Linked DNA regions of Mucilaginibacter paludis DSM 18603. The main gene of each other region encodes a partner of the protein of the gene in region 2 in a complex. Links are inferred from orthologs where the notes say so. Each region holds a gene or a part of one and is shown on either strand. Other genes may lie near its edges.

What was found.
Region 1: the proteins of mnmG (region 2) and mnmE are in contact, whole or in part, in a solved structure (PDB 9HIP), measured with the Escherichia coli proteins. The link is inferred for Mucilaginibacter paludis DSM 18603 from one-to-one orthologs.

What each region holds. Positions count from the first base shown.
Region 1 is NZ_CM001403.1:6,356,721-6,366,814, reverse strand. Bases 2,464-5,357 are described here. They hold mnmE (tRNA uridine-5-carboxymethylaminomethyl(34) synthesis GTPase MnmE), read right to left. Parts: upstream 4,667-5,357; coding sequence 3,260-4,666; downstream 2,464-3,259. Other genes in these bases: MUCPA_RS26705 (hypothetical protein), read right to left, coding at 4,818-5,222; MUCPA_RS39610 (hypothetical protein), read right to left, coding at 2,712-2,807; MUCPA_RS26720 (reverse transcriptase domain-containing protein), read right to left, coding at 2,464-2,683. In the rest of the region: MUCPA_RS26730 (RagB/SusD family nutrient uptake outer membrane protein), read left to right, coding at 1-1,065; MUCPA_RS26725 (TlpA disulfide reductase family protein), read left to right, coding at 1,209-2,303; more of MUCPA_RS26720, read right to left, coding at 2,405-2,463; MUCPA_RS26700 (class II aldolase/adducin family protein), read left to right, coding at 5,677-6,981; MUCPA_RS26695 (TIGR02757 family protein), read right to left, coding at 7,745-8,575; MUCPA_RS26690 (SMI1/KNR4 family protein), read right to left, coding at 8,592-9,011; MUCPA_RS26685 (cystathionine gamma-synthase), read right to left, coding at 9,013-10,094. UniProt on the Escherichia coli protein: Exhibits a very high intrinsic GTPase hydrolysis rate. Involved in the addition of a carboxymethylaminomethyl (cmnm) group at the wobble position (U34) of certain tRNAs, forming tRNA-cmnm(5)s(2)U34.
Region 2 is NZ_CM001403.1:3,726,050-3,736,192, forward strand. Bases 3,084-6,026 are described here. They hold mnmG (tRNA uridine-5-carboxymethylaminomethyl(34) synthesis enzyme MnmG), read right to left. Parts: upstream 5,515-6,026; coding sequence 3,652-5,514; downstream 3,084-3,651. Other genes in these bases: MUCPA_RS15875 (Ig-like domain-containing protein), read right to left, coding at 3,084-3,538; MUCPA_RS39685 (CBU_0592 family membrane protein), read right to left, coding at 5,559-5,810; MUCPA_RS15890 (ABC-F family ATP-binding cassette domain-containing protein), read right to left, coding at 5,807-6,026. Also shown: nadB (L-aspartate oxidase), read left to right, coding at 1-1,275; MUCPA_RS15870 (gamma carbonic anhydrase family protein), read left to right, coding at 1,402-1,917; more of MUCPA_RS15875, read right to left, coding at 1,904-3,083; more of MUCPA_RS15890, read right to left, coding at 6,027-7,687; MUCPA_RS15895 (NAD-dependent epimerase/dehydratase family protein), read right to left, coding at 7,684-8,340; MUCPA_RS15900 (MlaE family ABC transporter permease), read left to right, coding at 8,640-9,413; MUCPA_RS15905 (ABC transporter ATP-binding protein), read left to right, coding at 9,417-10,143. UniProt on the Escherichia coli protein: NAD-binding protein involved in the addition of a carboxymethylaminomethyl (cmnm) group at the wobble position (U34) of certain tRNAs, forming tRNA-cmnm(5)s(2)U34.

The DNA.
Region 1 (10,094 bases), 2.6 Mb from region 2 along the record:
TCGTTATGGGCATCACCTTATAAAGGATTATACCAGGCCAATGATGTACTGAACGGGATAAGCGGCAATAAGAATTTATCTGCTTCATTCATTAAACAAATTTCCGCGGAAATGAAGGTTGTTCGGGCACTTTATTATTTCAACATGGTCAATTTATTTGGTGGTGTGCCTTTGGTTACCTCAACTGATTATAATACAACAGCATATTTACCCAGGGCTGCCGCTTCCGCAATCTATAGCCAGGTCATCGCCGACCTAAACTATGCCACTAAGAATTTACCGGCAAGTTACCCTTCGGCAGGCAGGGCACGTCCTAACTTATATACCGCTCAAACGCTTTTAGCCAAGGTTAATCTATACCAGGGTAACTGGCAGGCGGCCTATAATGAAGCCGATTCCGTAATTAACTCCGGTATCTACGTGTTAACGAATAATTTAAATAACGTATTTTTAGACGGCAGTACCGAGGCAATTTGGCAAATTCCGGCTGTGCAATCCTTCTTTGCTACAACGGAAGGGCACCTTTTTGTGCCGGGTAGCGGCGTTACACCAACTTATTTGGTAACCCCATTGATGTTAAATGCTTTCGACCCGGGAGATCAACGGCTTCAGGACTGGGTAGGAACAACAGTAATCAACAAACAAAACTTATATTATCCTTTCAAATATAAAAATGTACTGGCAAGCAGCACAACAGTAGAGGGTTATATGGTATTCAGGTTAGCCGAAGTATACCTGATCCATGCCGAAGCAGCTGCACACCTCGGTAATTTGAGTGTGGCTTTAGCGGATATTAATAGGATACGAAAAAGGGCCGGATTACCGAACAGCACAACTGGCGCAACATCGCAAACTGCTGTAATGGCCGCCGTTATGCATGAAAGGCAAACCGAAATGTGTTTTGAATGGGGAAGCCGATGGTTTGATTTAAAAAGAACCGGAAACGCGGGAACTGTACTTACTGCCGAAAAAAGTGGCTGGCAGCCTAATGCAGCCCTATATCCAATACCTCAAGGACAACGTCAATTAAATAGCCTGCTTACACAAAACCCGGGTTATAATTAATAATCATGGTTAGGAATCAAGGAAGGATGTTTGTGATATCCTTCCTTGATCTTTTAATATTCTCCTCTATAATTTCCTTAAAATAAAACAACCTACAAATGAAAAGAATAATATTATGGGCTTTAGCGTTTATCCCGGTAACGGTGTTGGCTCAAAACAACGGTTTTTCCTTAAATATAAATGTTACTAAATATAATACACCTGCCAGGGCTTATTTTTCTTATCCTTTGGATGGCAAACTCATAGTCGATTCAGCAATAATTAACAACGGGATTGTGAAATTTCAAGGGACAGTCGCGGAGCCTACAATGGCGTCATTGGTTATAGATCCTCATGGCGTTGGGCACCATAAATTAAACCCGGCCAATACAGATAATTTTAACTTTTTTATTGAAAGAGGAAACATCAGTGTTATCGCAAAAGATTCTGTCAAATACGCAACTGTAACCGGATCAAAAGTTACGGATGAATATTCCGATTATAAAAAGCTTGTGGCGACCGAATGGAAAATACAGAATGATATAGTGTTAACTTTCAGCAATGCATCACCTGAAAAAAGAAGGGATACTACATTCATGAATGATTTGAAATCTAAATATGAAAGAGTAACTATAAGCGTTGAAGCCGCCGATGAAAAATTCATCAAAGCTAACCCTAACTCCTATGTAAGTGTATACCTAATGAACGCCGTAATTGGTGGCATAGTGGATTTAAATAAAGTGGAACCATTATTTAAAGGGTTATCGCCTGCTATGCAAAATACATTGGCAGGGAAGAAAATTGCTAATATGATTGAATCTTCACACATAACAGCCATAGGTGCCATGGCACCCGTATTTACTCAAAATGATACAGCCGGCAAACCTGTTAGTTTAACTGATTTTAGAGGAAAATATGTATTGGTTGACTTTTGGGCCAGTTGGTGCGCTCCATGCCGTGCGGAAAATCCTAATTATGTAAAAGCATATCAGCACTTCAAGGATAAGGGTTTCACGATGTTAGGCATTTCATTAGATCGCGCGGGTGCAAAGGATGCCTGGCTGGCGGCCATAAAAAAGGATGGATTAGAATGGACACAGCTATCAGACCTGCAATTTTGGAATAATGATGTAGCTAAATTATATGGCGTAAAAGCTATCCCTCAAAATTTCCTGATTGACCCTCGTGGTAAAATAATAGCCACAAACCTAAGGGGAGATGACCTGGACAAAAAATTAGAAGAAATATTTTCTAAATAACTGCCAATCATTTGTTTTCTGTTGTTGAGTAAATACTCACATAGGCAAAGTATCGATATCAAAAGCGCCTTACCGATTTCGGTAAGACGCTTCACTTTAACTTACTTAAATGAATGTTTAAATTCGAGTATTATACCTCCCTGCGGCGTTCCTTCCTCTGTCGGAAATAGTTCATTTTTGAAGATGAACCCACATTGCAGCCACTTTTTCAGCATGGTTTTATCCATTGGGATATTCTCCAATAGCCATTCGTGGCTGATGTGATCAAAACAACCTTTAATATCTCCTTCCATAACCCATTTTGGAGAGCGAATGCCCTTGCCAAGGAGTGTGGCATTGTGTAATAGCATCCATTTTGCAGCGTTCTCTTCTGAAATCATAAGAGTGCTTATCTGCCTTTTGTTTCCGCTATTCTTTGGCACCGTTTTCGCAATAACACTCTTTGAGGTAGGTAATATCTTTCTGGCTTTGGCTGATATTGACCAGGAAAAACTTGGCGTCCACCTTACTTAGTTTGGCGACGTTATTGTCAATGGCGGGTCTTACTTCATCGGAAAGAATATATTAGTACGTTCGTGGTAAACCAGTATTCCGGTTGTTTATTGAGGTCAGTACGGTTCTCGTTGTCCAGAAAATGCACCAGGCCGCTGCTGCCGCCCTTATTATTCAAACTCGCACACGCAATGCTGGCAAATCCCGTTTATCCTTGATATTGGAACTCATAATCTCTCCATTATATTCGATATAAGTTTACCTAAGTGCATTTAAGTGTAAATAAGCGCAATAATTTCGCCCCACTTTTTAGCATAAGGTACAAACCCCTCTTTGAGGTACAATTCAGGTACAAAAATAGGCAAAATGGCACAAAAAAACCAAATATATTAGCAAATATAAATTTGCTTAATTTGTTGATTTTTAGCATTTTAAGTGAAAAAAGTTTGTGAAAATTTGGCTAATTATTTACCGATACAGAACTTCGAAAATATATTATCCAACAAATCGTCCGTCGTCACGCTGCCGGTAATCTCACCCAGGTAATGCAGGGCCTGCTTAATATCCATCGCCAAAAAATCGGAGGTGATGGGGTTATCTATTCCGTTGAGCACTCTTACCAAAGCTTGTTCGGTTTTTTGCAGGGCCTCCAGGTGGCGTATGTTGGTTACCAGGGTTTCGTTGCCGGTCAGTTTACCTTGTACGGCACTGTTATAGATCACTTGCTTCAGTTGGTCGATGTGTTGTTTTTCGCGGGCCGATACCGTAATGAGTTCCACTTCGGCAGGTAAATTAAAACCGGCAGCAAGTTTGCCATCGCTTAGCAGATCTATTTTGTTGGCTACGGCTACTACCGGGACACCGGGATGAAGCAGGTTTTCCAAATCCAGCGCTACATCGGCGCCGGTCATGGCTTCGGCATCAAAAACGTACAGCAACAGGGCCGACTGGCTTATCTTTTCAAGTGTTTTTTGTACGCCTATGGCTTCAATGGTATCGGTGGCTTCGCGCAGGCCTGCCGTATCAACCAGCCGGAAATTAATGCCATTAATGTTGAGTATTTCTTCTATGGTATCGCGCGTGGTACCGGCAATATGGCTTACAATGGCTCGGTCTTCATTAAGCAAGGCATTGAGCAGGGTTGATTTACCGGCATTTGGCCTGCCCGCTATAACCGTGTTTACGCCGTGTTTAATGGCATTACCCAGCTCGAACGACTGGATAAGCTGGTTTATCATTTTACTGATATCAACTACCAGTTGTTTTAACTGACCGCGATTGGCAAACTCAACATCTTCTTCCGAAAAATCGAGTTCGAGTTCTATCAGCGATGCGAAGGTAACCAATTGATCACGCAGCTGCTTCAACTGATTGCTGTAACCGCCACGTAATTGCTGCATAGCCACCTGCTGCGATGCTTTGGAGTTGGAAGCGATCAGGTCGGCTACGGCTTCGGCCTGGCTCAGGTCAAGCTGTCCGTTTATAAAAGCCCTCAGTGTAAATTCGCCGGGTTTAGCACCGCGCGCGCCTTGCCTTATAAACAACTTGATAATAGACTCGATGATATATGCCGAACCGTGGCACGAGATCTCGACCACGTTTTCGCGGGTGTACGATTTTGGGGCGATAAAAACAGACGCCAGCACTTCGTCCAACACCACTTCGCCATCCACTATGTTACCAAAGTGTATGGTGTGTGATGCCTGTTGGGTTAAATCCTTACCTTTAAAAACACTGTTGGCTATCGCGATAGCGTCGGGCCCCGACAGGCGAATAATGCCGATTGCCCCCGTTCCGTTTGGAGTAGCAAGGGCTACAATGGTTTCTTCTTTTGTTGAGGCAGGTTTATTAAGATCTGGAATTTGTGACATTGGCACAAATCTCGCAATTTTGAAGGGATGTTCCTATAGTAAGCGCGGGGCCTTCGGTCAGCAGTCTGTAGAATTACACTCATGTACGAAGCTTTGTTCGATAGTCCCGCAAGGTTTGAGGTGTAGCTGCAATTACAATACGTAGTAGAGTTTACCCCATATCCATCATTAATTTATCGACATTTACCGGAGAATCAGTTAATTCAGACTGGTGATCGTAATTGATCAGCGGCCTTAGTTTGGCTTCGCCAGTAAGTGGGTACGCATATTCTGTTGGTGCGGCGGCCCGCGCTTTGGGCATATCACCCGTTTGGGCAAAACTGTAACCCAATCTTTTGTTTTCTTCCTCTATAAAGGCAAACAGATCGCCCAGTGATGAATAGACAGACTGTAGAAACTTGTAATTGGTAGAGGTAAGGCATTTACCCACATCGGCCGGACCTTTGTCGGGCTCACTAAAATTCAGTTTGGTAATTACCCCGTTAACAAGCTCAACCTCAAACTTCCCTTCGCCATGCCAGCTCAGGTTATTTTTTATCTCTCTAAAATGATCCATATTTTTACTATTAAATTTCAGCACATCTGTAAAACACACATTACTAACACAATAACTACTTTTACTTACGCTACTTATACTTTGCAAGACGTATGCCAAAGCGCCCGGTTGTTGATAAACTTAGTAGGTTTTATTAAAAAGCTATAATAAAGTATTCAAAATTCATTAAACGCATTTTGGAGGTATAAGCAATTGCCAAATATGCATGATACAGTGTAGTTTAACTGAGTAAAAAAGCAGTCACTCGTTTTTAAAAAGGTCCAGCTGTCCACCGTTACCCTGGCCAATATCCCATTGCGCCTGGCTATCCTGCTAATGCCTCTCCCCCAAAAAAAGAATATTACTTGTATTATTTAAAAATATGACAGTTGTCATTTGCAGGCTTATGAATAGTTGCATTATTTGCTTTATTAAAAGCAAGCATGGTGCTTGTTTCAAATTTGATTTGATGATAATGAAAAACGATATTTTACTACCTCAACTGATGCATCCACGCAACCAGATAGCCTTGGTAATGGGGCGCATTTACCGCAGGGGTTTAACCACTACTTCTGGTGGTAATATTTCCATAATGGATGATAATGGAGATATCTGGATCTCCCCTTCGGCAGTTGATAAGGGAAAGCTGCAACCATCAGATATCGTTTGCATTAAAAAAGACGGTACCATTATAGGATGCCACAAACCATCATCCGAATTCCCGTTCCATAAAGCCATTTACGAGATCCGCCCGGATATACGCGCCATCATACACGCCCATCCCCCTGCATTGGTATCGTTCAGCATTGTAAGGGCCACGCCTAACACCAAAATTATTACCCAGGCCAGCCGGGTTTGCGGACCTGTAGGCTATGCCGAATATGAGTTGCCGGGCAGCGAGGCTTTGGGCGCTAAAATAGCGCAGGAGTTTACCAAAGGCTATAAAGCCGTAATTATGGAAAACCATGGCACAGTGGTTGGCGGCTGTAACCTGGCTGATACTTTTGAACGTTTTGAAACACTGGAATTTTGTGCGCGCACCCTGCTTTACGGCAAAACCATAGGTACACCGCAATACCTAACCGATAAACAAATTAACGCTTTTGAAGCACAAATACCTGCGCCGCTGCCAGAAATGAAAACAGTTAGCCATCCATCCGACGAAAGGGAGAAACGATTGGAAATTTGCGACATTGTTCAGCGTGCTTGTACACAAGGTTTAATGATCAGTTCGTACGGTACAGTATCTACCCGCTGGAGAGGCAATGATTTTTTAATTACCCCTACTGATGTACCGCGCTGGGATTTAACCGTTGATGATATCGTACAGATTAAAGATAACCAACGCGAGCCGGGTAAATTCCCCAGCCGTACTACTTACCTGCACCAGCAGATTTATAACAAACACCCCGAAATCAATTCCATCATCCTTACCCAATCGCCTTATCTGATGGCTTATGCAGTTACCGGCGAAACTTTTAATGTACGTACCATACCCGAAAGCTGGATTTTTTTACAAGATGTTAGCACACTCGACTTTGGTTTGCACTTTAAAGACCAGGATAAGATCGCTGGCATCATTCATAAACATAATCCCGCAGTTATTATTAAAAACTCGTGTGTGTTGGTTGCCGGTGATAAGCTGCTACAAACATTTGATTACCTCGAAGTTGCAGAGTTTAGCGCAAAATCATTAGTGCTGTGCGCTTCTATAGGTACCCTGGTTCCAATCAATAACGAACAGGTGGAAGAGCTACGCCACGCATTTGTGAAGGAGTAATTAATATATTGGTTTATGTTGGATTGAGGTTGGATCGGGCACGGTTCAGCCTCTTTTTTTGGCTCTATAACGTTTTGTATGGGTAAATAAAAAATGGCACCATGACGAATAGTGCGGGTAAAAATAGTTTTGGTTTGTCCGCTGGAATTCCGAGCCGTAATTTGTAATAAAAGCCCATTTGCTTTGTTGCTTTTCTGATTAAAAACAAACCAGCAAACTACAGGTTATAATGTCGTCTTGGTAAATTGGCAATTATCAAGGCGTCTATTATTGCATTAATAATCAGTATTCTTAATTTATAGCATCGGCACGCTCAATCGCCGCGTGAAGGGCTCCGTTCTTTTTGTCTTGACACAAAAAGAACCAAAAACCGACCGGAGGGAGCTCATGAACACCTTAAAAAAACAAACAAAAGGTGAATAACGTCAAGACTGCCCGATCCTTCCACCCGCAAGGCCAGCTCCCGGCCCGGCGTACAGTCGGGCTTTTGCGCACTTTGCCCGTACTCCGGAAAGATCACGGTGGTTCAAAACGTCGTTGTTATTTTTTTCGGCTGGCCGAACCTGTTACTCATAAAGACATAAAACAATGACAATCAATAGGATCTTTTTAATAAAATCTTAACAGTAGTGAAATTTCACGAAAAATATCATTAGCAAAATCTTGGTTTAGCATATCGCTTACAAAGCGAATTTTTAGTACCCATACAAAACGTCGTAGAGCCCAATTATTCGATTTTTGTTATTTTCCGGCAACGCGGTATCTAAAACTTTTCTTCTATGCCCAAGCCAAACAGCGCGAAATCGTACTTTACCGGGTCAACAGGGTCAAATTCACGAAGTTTCTGAGTCAATTCAACAGCGGTTTGCCAGTCGGTTTGCTTGCGGGTAATTAATTGGAGTTTTCGGGCTACCCTATCCACATGTAAATCGCAGGGCATAATCAGGTCGGCAGGTTTGATGTGGTTCCAGATGCCGAAATCAACGCCGCAATCGTCTTTACGAACCATCCAACGCAAAAACATGTTCAAGCGCTTGCAGGTTGACTTTTGCTCGGGCGAGGAAACGTGTTTTTTTGTACGATGCGGATAATCTGGAAGCGAAAAAAAGTAACGGCGAAAATGATTGAGCGAAGAGGCCCCCCGGCCCCCTAAAGGGGGAGTAAGTATACCAGGCAATACGTCCTTCGTCCCCTTCCTTATTTGCTCTCCCTTCAGGGGGCTGGGGGGCATAAATGCCGTTTCCAATGAAGCAGACCGCTCATAATGATACCGGAAGAAACTAATAAAATATAATGTATCGATATCATTAAAGGTGCGATGCTTAAAATGAAGGAGCTTTTTAAGGTCGGGCTCCCGGTGGTTCATGATGAAATCATAAGGAGCGCCGTCCATCAGGCTGATGAGTTCTTTACATTTATTGATGATGGTTACCCGCTGCCCCCAAGCCAGTGTAGCCGCCCAAAAACCCATGATTTCGATATCCTGCTTTTTGGTAAACAAATGCGGGATGGACACCGGATCGTTAGCGATAAACTCCGGGCGGTTATATTGGGCAACTTTACTGTCAAGAAAAACTTTAATACCTTCAATCATAATTATGGCCTTACAGTTAATAAAGCAGTTCTGAATCAGAATTGATCAGGCCTATGGCTTCCTTAAACGTGGTTGTCACAAAATCGTTTTCCCCATTCTGAAATGATAAATAGCTTCTATAAACTCCTGACTTGTCTTTTTTAAAACCCAGACAGAATACACAAATGCTATAATCGCAAAAACTTATAAATCCATCGCCATTTAAACCATCAAACTCTTTAACGATCCTATCTAAAGACCATATAGAAAAAAGGTTGCTACGCCACTCATAGTCAACAAATCCATTTATAGTTAAATATAACTGTTTAAAATCATCGGGGAATTTATACTTAATATGATTCTCTGCTTTTTCAATATCAATTATAGAGGCACCTGGATTCAAATCAAGGTGTTCCTCTTTCCATTGTACAACCGCATTCTGAATCCAGGCTTCCACCCTATCCCAATGCTTGTTTCAAATCATCCAAAAGGTCTTCAACATCCTCCACACCTACACTTAAGCGCAACAAGCTATCTACCACACCCGCTTTTTCGCGCAATTCCTTTGGGATTGAGCCGTGCGTCATGCTTACAGGGTGGTTGATCAGCGATTCTACACCGCCCAATGATTCGGCCAGTGTGAATACCTTGAACGATCCGGCCAGTTTATAGGTATCTTCCAGCGTGGCTCCTTTAATGGTGAAAGAGATCATCCCGCCAAAATCGCGCATTTGTTTTTTGGCGATATCATGATTGGGGTGATCTTCAAAACCGGGCCAGTAAATTTTATCCACTTTGGGGTGCGATTTAAGGTAAGCCGCTATCTGCCTGCCATTTTCGCAATGCGCTTTCATGCGCAAATGCAGGGTTTTAATACCGCGCAATACCAAAAAACTATCCTGCGGGCCGGGAGTTGCGCCGGTAGCGTTATAGATAAACCAGAGCCTTTTATAAAGCTCATCGTCGTTCATCATCAAAGCGCCCATCACCACATCCGAGTGCCCGCCCAAATATTTGGTTGCCGAGTGCATCACAATATCCGCGCCCAGGTCAATCGGATTTTGCAGGTAGGGCGAAGCAAAAGTATTATCAACACAAAGCAATACATTTTTTGCTTTCGCGATTTTGGCTACCTCGGCAATATCAATGATCTTCATCGTGGGGTTGGTAGGCGTCTCGATCCAGATCAGTTTGGTTTTATCGTTTAGATAAGGCAGAATATTTTCTGGTTTGGACAGATCCAGAAAATGGAACTTGATACCGAAGTTGGCAAATATTTTGGTGAACATGCGGTATGATCCGCCGTACAAATCATCGCCAGTTATCACTTCGTCGCCCGGTAAAAGCAATTTCATCACCGCATCGGTAGCGCCTAAACCACTCGAAAATGCCAGCCCGTGCTTGGCGTTTTCCAATGCTGCCAGGCAATCTTCCAAAGCTTTACGGGTGGGGTTTGTACCACGCGAATACTCATAACCCTTATTATCGCCCGGCGATTTTTGCCAGTAGGTTGATGTTTGATATATCGGCGTCATAACGG
Region 2 (10,143 bases):
CTTTTTGACCTGGCTAAGGAGGGGGGCCACTCCGAATTCAGGGTGTTACATTATAAGGATATCACAGGTTTTGAAATTGAAAGGGCTTTACTTGAGCAGATCCATCAAAATCCTAATATTGAGATATTGACACATTATTTTGCTGTTGATTTAATTACTCAACACCATTTGGGTGAATTTGTAGATAAGTCATCGTCGGATATTACCACTTATGGTATCTATGCCTTTAATACTGAAACCAACTCTGTTGAAAAAATCCTCTCTAAGGTAACAGTAATGGCTTCTGGTGGGGCTGGCCATATTTATTCGATAACTACCAACCCTACAATAGCTACAGGCGATGGTGTAGCGATGGTTTACAGGGCTAAGGGAAAAGTTAGAAATATGGAATTTATTCAATTTCATCCTACGGCTTTGTATAACCCGGGCGAATATCCCTCTTTTTTAATTTCGGAAGCGGTACGCGGTTTTGGCGGTGTGTTGAAGAGGCGCAACGGCGAAGAATTTATGCAGGAGTATGATCCGCGTAAATCATTGGCACCAAGGGATATTGTAGCCCGGGCCATTGATAATGAAATTAAAAAATCAGGTGAGGATTTTGTTTACCTGGATATTCGTCATCGCAATAAGGCCGATATACTGGCTCATTTTCCTAATATTTATGCTAAATGTTTGGATATTGGTATCGACATGACCAGGGATATGATCCCGGTTTCGCCGGCTTGCCATTATATGTGTGGTGGGGTAATGGTTGATCATGACGGCAGATCCTCTATCAGAAGATTGTATGCCTGCGGCGAGTGTTCTTCAACTGGCTTACATGGGGCTAATAGGCTGGCTTCTAATTCGTTATTAGAGGCTTTGGTATTTGCCCATCGTATTTATGAAGATGCCGTTAAACAATTTGAAAGCAACGTTATACCCGATAACATACCCGATTGGGATGAGAAAGGCGTTCAACTTTTAAATGAGGATATCCTGGTTACCCACAACATACGCGAAATGCAAAAGTTGATGAATGATTATGTGGGCATTGTACGTTCAGATTTCCGGCTTGAAAGGGCCATGCGGCGATTAGGTTTATTGTACGAAGAAACAGAAGATTTTTATAAGAAAACCAAATTATCTGTTAAGCTGTGTGAATTGCGTAACCTGATCCAGGTATCATACATTGTTGTAAAGTCGGCCATGCTGCGTAAAGAGAGTAGGGGACTACATTTTACTACCGATTATCCGGAACATCAGGGAATAGTAGAGGATACTGTATTGAGGTAAATAATGTAATTAAAGAGCGGGAAACGGGATTCGAACCCACGGCCTTCAGTTTGGGAAACTGATGCTCTACCAGCTGAGCTATTCCCGCTTAATTAATGCACTAAATTATAAAAATTAAATAAAATAATGCCACTTATATTACCGGTAAACGATAAAAATCCAACATGGGGAAATGATTGTTTCATTGCCGAAAATGCAACCATAGTTGGCGATGTGATTATGGGCGATAATTGTTCCGTTTGGTTTAATGCTGTGATACGTGGCGATGTTAATACCATTACTATTGGTCATAATACCAATATACAAGATGGCGCTGTAATACATGCTACTTATCTGCGCGCTGCTACAACCATTGGCCACAATGTATCAATAGGCCATAACGCTTTGGTTCATGGCTGTAGGCTGCACAATAATGTGTTGGTGGGCATGGGTGCTATTGTAATGGATCATGCCGATGTTCAGGAATTTGTTATTATAGGGGCAGGGTCTGTTGTGCTGGAGAATACCGTATGCGAATCGGGTTATTTATACGCAGGAACTCCTGCAAAGAAAATCAAACCGATAACCGACGAACAGCGCGAAATGCTTAAACGTTTACCCAATAATTACATTATGTACTCCAGTTGGTTTAAGGATGCCTGATTTCTTTTGGTATTTCAATATCTATAGTGTCTTCCCAGTTTGGTCTTAAAGTGATATCTTTTTTATAAATCCAGATATTTTCTGGTTGCGTCAACTTTTTAATGCTACCGGTATCCCATTTTCCGTTGTGGTTGGCATCGTAAATTACTTTAAGGTGGTATTTACCTGTATAAAAATTTTTGTATACCAGCGATGTGTTTTTGGTAATGATATCACTACGGAGCTCTATATCGTTTGAATTTAACAATTGAACCACGTATTGCCCGGTATCCGGTACAGTCATTCTAAGGGTGAACATACCGAAACTCTCAGGTTTTTCAAGCTCAAAGTGTTTCACCAGGCGGGTATTTTTATCACCATATATGGTAGTAAATGTGCCCTCATTAAATGCCAAATTATACTGCTTACCAGGCCGCCATTTGTATTTAACGGTAAATTTTTTGGCGTCGTTTACGTCACGTTGAAAATTAAAGTCATTTACTTCCACCGAGTCTTCTGTTAATGTAATCCTTGTAGGGTCTATATTTTCTATCGGATAGCTGGCTTTGATTAATAACTCTGTGCCGGGTCTTAATTTTTCGGAACTCAGATTATAATCCAGGGTTACCTTACGTTTATAGGTTTCCCTTTGCCCCCTGCGTAAGGTAATAGTGTCTAAAGGTTTATCCCCTGATAAAAAGGATACCTTAACAGAATCGAAAGTCAGGGTTTTTAAATAGATAGTGGCAGTATCGGCTTTTTTACTAAATTCTACTATTTTTTCAGCGTCCAATGCCGGTGTTAAAATTTTAACGCCAGGATTATCTATCCCTTTATTAAAGGTGAATAATAATTTGCCGTCCTGATCAATTTTTCTATCCAACGGCCGTAATTTGGCAGGTATCTGTTTAAATAGAACCAGTTGAATATTGGCTGTATCTTTTTTTAAGTGGATGATATTTTTGGTGAAACCAATGAGTTCCTCTTCATTATCATAAATTTTATTCGGGCCGGTTTCTTTCAGCGCATAAATTTTATAATCCCCGTCGTGCAAATTGCTTAATTTAAAATTACCTGCTGTGTCTGTAGTGGTATAAATTGCCGGCTTCTTTTTTCCGAAATAAATTGAATCCTGTTTGAGCGGAATAAGCATAACAGTTACATCCTTTTCTTTCCCTTGCTGGTTATTACTCACCATCCCAGAAACGTTGAGCGAATCAATGTGTTGGCCGGTTGAAAAAACATAAGTAAAATTTTTAAGAATGTTTCCTTCCGTTACATCAACAATAGCCTTACCGAAATTGATAACATAAGTTGTGTTTTTTGATAAAGTATCTTTTAATTTAATTACTAAACTTTTTTGTTTGATGTTGTACTCAGGTGCCTTTACCATATCCGGGCTAACAGTAATTTCCTGGTAAACATTATTAAGTTTAAAATATTCGTCAAAATCTATCTGGATAGTTTTTGCAACAAAATTACGTGTCGGATTTACAGGTGTCGACTTTAAAACTTTTGGCGGAGTTTTATCGCGGGGGCCACCCATTGGTCTTTGTATACTTGCACAGCCAAAAATGATCAAAACAGGTATCAATAGCAGTAAATTTTGAGCTGAAAAAGGCGATTTTTTATTTAAGGTCATTTTTAGGCGTTATAAGACACTTTTGTATTTTAATGAACCGTACTATTAAAATTTAAAAATATTGGCTTTAATGTAATTTTTTATAAAGTATTGAAAATAAACAATTTACATCTTTATCTGCTCACATGAACCATTAAAACCGAAATATCCGATGGCGACACTCCCGAAATGCGCGAAGCCTGACCTAACGTGCGTGGTTTAATACGCATCAGTTTTTCGCGGGCTTCTTTTGACAAGGATACCAACTGATGATAATTGAATTCGGGGTTAATTTCTTTATCCTCCATTTTTTTCATCCGGTTTACAATGTCCATTTCTTTCTCAAAATAACTTTCATATTTTATTTTGATTTCTGCCTGCTCAACAGTTTCGTTGTCGTAATTTGCCAATAGGTCGTTTAACGATTGGTCAACTTTTCTTAAATCGTTAAATCCTACTTGCGGCCTGCCTATCAAACTTACCATTTTTACATTTTGATTTAGCGGACTGGTACCTAATTCTTCCAATAACGAATTTACATCCGAGGCATCGATGGATTTATTTTTAACAAAGTTGACGATTACATCAGAGTTGGTGATTTTTTGATTTACCTTATCTAATCTTTCCTGACTGATTAAACCTAAGTTAAAACCAATAGGGCTTAAACGTATATCGGCGTTGTCCTGTCTTAATAGTAAGCGATGCTCTGCCCTTGATGTAAACATACGGTAAGGTTCCTCGGTACCTTTAGTTACCAAATCATCTATCAATACACCAATGTATGATTCTGATCTTTTCATAATCAGTTCATGTTTATCGTGTACTTTTTGGTGAGCGTTGATACCAGCAATTAATCCCTGTGATGCTGCTTCTTCGTAACCTGTTGTACCGTTAATCTGACCTGCGAAAAACAAGTTTGAAATGAGTTTCGTTTCTAAAGTTAAGCCGAGCTGGATAGGAGGGAAGTAGTCGTACTCGATGGCATAACCGGGTCTAAACATGCGTACATTTTCAAATCCTGGAATTTGTATTAAAGCTTTGTATTGTACATCTTCGGGTAAAGAGGTTGAAAAACCATTAACGTATATCTCAACAGTATGCGCACCTTCTGGTTCAACAAAAATCTGATGCCTGTCGCGCTCTGCAAAACGGTTGATTTTATCCTCAATAGATGGGCAGTATCTTGGGCCTAAACCTTTGATTCTGCCGGTAAACATCGGCGATTTTTCAAACCCTTCCTTCAGAGTTTCGTGTACTTTGTTGTTGGTATAAGTAATCCAGCAACAACGCTGCTCTTCCATCAGCTTCACATCGGTATACGAGAAACGACCGCGTTTTTCATCGCCCCACTGCTCTTCCATCAACGTATAGTTTAACGATCTTCCGTCAACGCGTGGTGGAGTTCCGGTTTTCATACGTCCCGCTTCAAAGCCTAAAGTAACCAATTGTTCTGTTAAACCGGTGGCAGCTTTCTCGCCGGTGCGGCCTCCGCCAAATTTCTTTTCGCCAATATGGATCACTCCATTTAAAAATGTACCGTTAGTTAACACCACCGCGTCCGATTCTATCTCAACCCCTAAGGATGTTTTAACACCCGAAACTGTATTGCCCTTTATCAATAACGAAGTAACTGTATCTTGCCAAAAGTCTACATTGGGTGTTCTTTCTAAGGCTAACCTCCATTCTTCTGCAAAGCGCATTCTATCGTTTTGAGTTCTTGGGCTCCACATCGCCGGTCCCTTTGATAAGTTGAGCATCCTGAATTGGATGCTTGTTTTATCCGATATAATACCCGAGTATCCGCCCAACGCATCTATTTCGCGCACTATTTGTCCCTTGGCTACGCCACCCATAGCCGGGTTGCAGCTCATCTGTGCAATGGTACCCATATTCATGGTAATGAGCAATACCGATGAGCCAAGGTTAGCTGCTGCTGCTGCTGCCTCGCACCCGGCATGTCCGGCACCCACTACAATTACATTATACTTTTTAAACATTGTTTATGGAATGTTCCACGTGGAACATTTAAATTAGTTTACAATTAATCATTCGATGTTCCACGTGGAACATTCTTAAATAACGAGAATATAGCTACACCAGTCCATATGGCTTCCAATACAAAAAAAGGGTAGAAGCTAATCATATAAGAGGCATAACAGTTCATTCCGGCACCTATGATATTACACCAAATGTATAACTTGCTATCCGACTTTATCTTTTGGTTGAGATTAAGAAAGAAAGCTATTAGTAATATAATTACGCCTACAGATGCTATAATATCTGATAACTTCATGCTTCGTTTAGTTCTGTTAATTCAAGCCAACGAAAGGTTTTTTCATTTAATGAATCATTCATATCTTGTATCTTATCAGCCAGATAAGCCAGTTCTTCGTGACTGGTTATTCCTGAATTTAATTGAACGGTAAATGATTTGATTTCTTGTTCTAAATGAGCTATATCTTTTTCAAGGTCCTGAAGCTCTTTTTGTTCTTTAAAACCCAGTTTGCTCTTCTTAGGTGCAGGGCTTTGCGCTACGGCGGGCTGTGCTGCTATTGCTTTTGAGGCTTTTTTGGCATCAGCTTTTATTTCTTCCTGTTCAATGCGATAGGAAGAGTAGTTGCCATTGTATATCCGGACTTTACCATTGCCTTCTAATATAAAAAGCTGATCGGTTAACTTGTCCAATAAATACCTATCGTGGGTAACTAATACCAATACACCGGCATAACCTATTAAAAATTCTTCTAATACGTTTAAGGTATCTATATCCAAATCATTGGTGGGCTCATCCAGAATCAAAAAGTTCGGATTCATCATCAGGATATGCATTAATTGCAGCCTTTTCTTTTCGCCACCGCTCAGGTTCGATATAAAACCGTACTGCTTGGCAGGAGGGAAGAGGAATTGGGTAAGCAGATTTGAAGCAGTTATCGTTTTGCCATCAGCCATCGTGATAAATTCGGCAACGTTTTTAACTACGTCAATCACGCGTTCGTTATCTTTAAATGTAATACCGCTCTGATGGAAATAACCCATTACTGTTGTTTCACCTTTATCTACCTTGCCCTTGTCGGGTTGTAATGATCCGGTAATAATGTTAAGATAGGTTGATTTGCCTGTTCCGTTTTTACCCGCTAAGCCTATACGGTCGCCTTTCTTAAAAGTATAGCTAAAATCATCAATAAGGATTCGTCCATCAAAGCCTTTGCTTAAATGTTCAATCTCCATAATCTTATTACCCTGCCTTGCCGATTTTAGGCTTAACTGTACCTTTTCTTTAGGCCCTCCATCTTTGGTTTTTTCTTCCAGGTCGTAAAAGGCATCAATACGTGCTTTTGATTTGGTACCGCGGGCTTGTGGTTGCCTGCGCATCCAATCTAATTCTTTGCGTAATAAGTTAGAGTTTTTTGCAAACTGTGCTGTTTCGGCTGCCTCACGGTCGGCCTTTTTTTCGAGATAATATAAATAACTGCCCGAATAGTTGTTAATCTTACCACGGTCAATCTCGATGATCTCGTTGCAGATATTATCTAAGAAGTACCGGTCGTGAGTAACCAGCAAAATGGTTTTATTTCTTTCTGTTAATAAACTTTCTAACCATTCTATCGTGTCGATATCTAAATGGTTGGTTGGCTCATCTAAAACATATATCTCCGGATCTGCAATCAATAATTGTGCTAATGCTAACCTCTTCTTTTGTCCGCCAGAAAGGGTTTCTATTTTTTGTTCCAGGTGATGGATATCCAGCCGACCCAAAATAGTTTTAATTTTGTGCTCATACTCCCATGCCTCCAGGTTGCTAATTTCCTCAGTTACCTTTTCTATAGCTTTGTAGTTTTCAGGATCATTCTCTAACAACTCTTCATATTGCCTGATTAATTGTTGTTGGATGTTATCTGATTGAAATATAAAATCGCTGATGGTAGCTCCCTTTACAAATTGAGGATCCTGCTCCAGGTAGCCCAGCTTGAGCTCTTTGCTTCTAACTACTTTGCCCTCTACTGGTAAAAACTTTCCGGCTAATAATTTTAACAGGGTTGATTTACCTGCACCGTTTACACCTACCAGGGCAACCCTTCGGCCGCGGTTAATACCAAACGTTAATTGACGAAATAGCCAGGTATCATTAAATGAATGGCCAAGATTTTCTGCTGAAATATACGTACTCACGCTAATTGTTTTATTTTATCTGAAGGATGGATAAATATGCCCACCTCGTTTTTTAATGATTGTTTAAACATGGCCCTGGCAACCGTAATTGCAGGGATGCTTCTGTATTTCGATAATCCGCCAATTAATAACGGATCAATTACTTTCATTGCTGCTATGGCAATGCGTTCCATTAATCTTTTTTCCTGACGATTGCCGGTTAATAATGAAGGTTGATAAATTTGAACGGTTTTAAATGGTATTTTTTCAATATCGCGTTCAGTTTCTCCCTTTGTTTTAAGGTAAAAGCCAGCTGAGTTGGCGTTTGCTCCAAGAGCCGAAACTAAATGATATTGTTTAATGCCGTTAAGGTGTGCCAACTGAGCAAGTTTAACCGGGTGATCATGATCTATTTTGCGGTATTCGATTAAATCGGGTGTTTTTTTGGCTGTTGTGCCTAAGCAACAAAATAAAACATGTCCGTTGATGGATGCCGACCACTTATCAAGTTCATCAAAGCTGATCACTAACTGTACCAATTTAGTATGATTGATAGGTAATTCTTTTCGTGATATGGATATAACTTCTTGGTAGTCAGTATTTTGCAATAGAATATTCAGCAGTTCCCCGCCAATTAGTCCACTTGCTCCAACAATAACTGCCTTTTTCAACATTATTAACAAAATTTTTGCAAAAGTACGGATTTTTAAATTGACCGATGATACTTAAATGGTTGACGTGTAATGCCAATGACATACTTCGTATAAAACTAAGTTATCAGGTTACCAAACAATTATAAATGTAAGATGTTTATAACCGCAAGCTCACCTGAATTATAGCTAATCTATCTTCTTGATGACTGGCCGGATAGCCGCCTGCTAATAAAGACGATCCCTTATATAATTGGAAATCGGAGGTTTGCGCAAACAATACGCATTAAATTTGTTGTAAGGATAATAAATTGATTAAACACATGGCAGAACAAGAATTAACAGGATGGAAGAAGTTGATGGAAGAAGTGGGTGAGCAGGCCACCTTTTTTACCGGTTTTTTCAGGAATCTTTTTACAGGCGGTTTCGAATGGTCTGAATTTGTTCGCCAATGTTATGAAATAGGTTACAGGTCAATCACCCTGGTTGGTATTACGTCATTCATCATGGGGGTTGTTTTAACCCTTCAATCGCGCCCTACACTGGTTAAATTTGGAGCGAGCAGCATGTTGCCCTTCATGGTATGTGTGTCCATTATACGCGAGATAGGTCCGGTTATCACAGCTATTATTTGCGCAGGTAAGATATCATCAGGCATTGGTGCCGAACTGGGGAGTATGAAGGTGACAGAGCAAATTGATGCTATGGAAGTTTCGGGAGCAAACCCAATGCAATACCTGGTAGTTACCCGGATATTGGCCACTACCATTATGATACCGATATTAACCCTGATGGGCGATGTCCTTGGCCTTTTTGGCGGATTTTTAGCCGTGCATTTTGCCGATCATACCAGTTGGCAACTGTATTTTAATAAGTGTGTTAGCTCTGTTGATTTTAGCGATTTATTGCCCGCAGTAATTAAAACCGTGTTTTTTGGGTTTGCGGTAGGGTTTATAGGTTGTTATAAAGGCTTTAACTCCAACAGAGGTACCGAAAGTGTGGGTATTGCCGCTAATTCGGCCGTTGTAAGCGCTTCCTTATGGATCTTCTTTTTAGATGTTATTGCCGTTCAGATCACCCAATTATTTTTTTATTAAGCAATGGAAAAAGACGAAAAAATAAAAGAACAGCCTGAAAAAATAGTAAAATCTGCAGATGAAAAATCTGTCGGCAACGGTGATGAGTTGGTTATCGAAATTAAGAATCTAAAAAAGGGATTCGGCTCAAAAGAAATATTAAAGAACATCAACCTCACTTTAAAACGGGGTGAGAACCTGGTTGTATTAGGTCGTTCCGGTTCGGGTAAATCAGTTACTATCAAATGTATTGTAGGTTTATTAACCCAGGACGAGGGTGAGTGCAAGGTGTTTGGAGATGAGGTTTCAGAAATGGATTCGGTTCAGTTAAAGGAACTTCGTACCAAAGTGGGCTTCCTTTTTCAGAGCGGCGCATTGTATGATTCTATGAGTGTGCGCGATAATTTGGAGTTTCCATTAATTAGGGTACTAAAACAGCATGACCAGGCCGAATTAGACCAGGGGGTTAATGATGTGCTGGAATCTGTAGGATTAGCCGACGCGATAGATAAAATGCCTTCTGATTTATCAGGCGGTATGCGTAAACGGATTGGACTGGCACGCACCTTGATAGTAAAACCAGAGATAATGCTTTATGATGAACCTACTACAGGGCTTGACCCTATTACTTCGCGCGAAATAAGCGAGTTGATACTGCAGATGCAGAAAAAGTATAAAACTTCATCCATTATTATTACTCACGATATGGAATGCGCCCAAATAACCGCCGACCGTATCCTGGTGTTGCAGG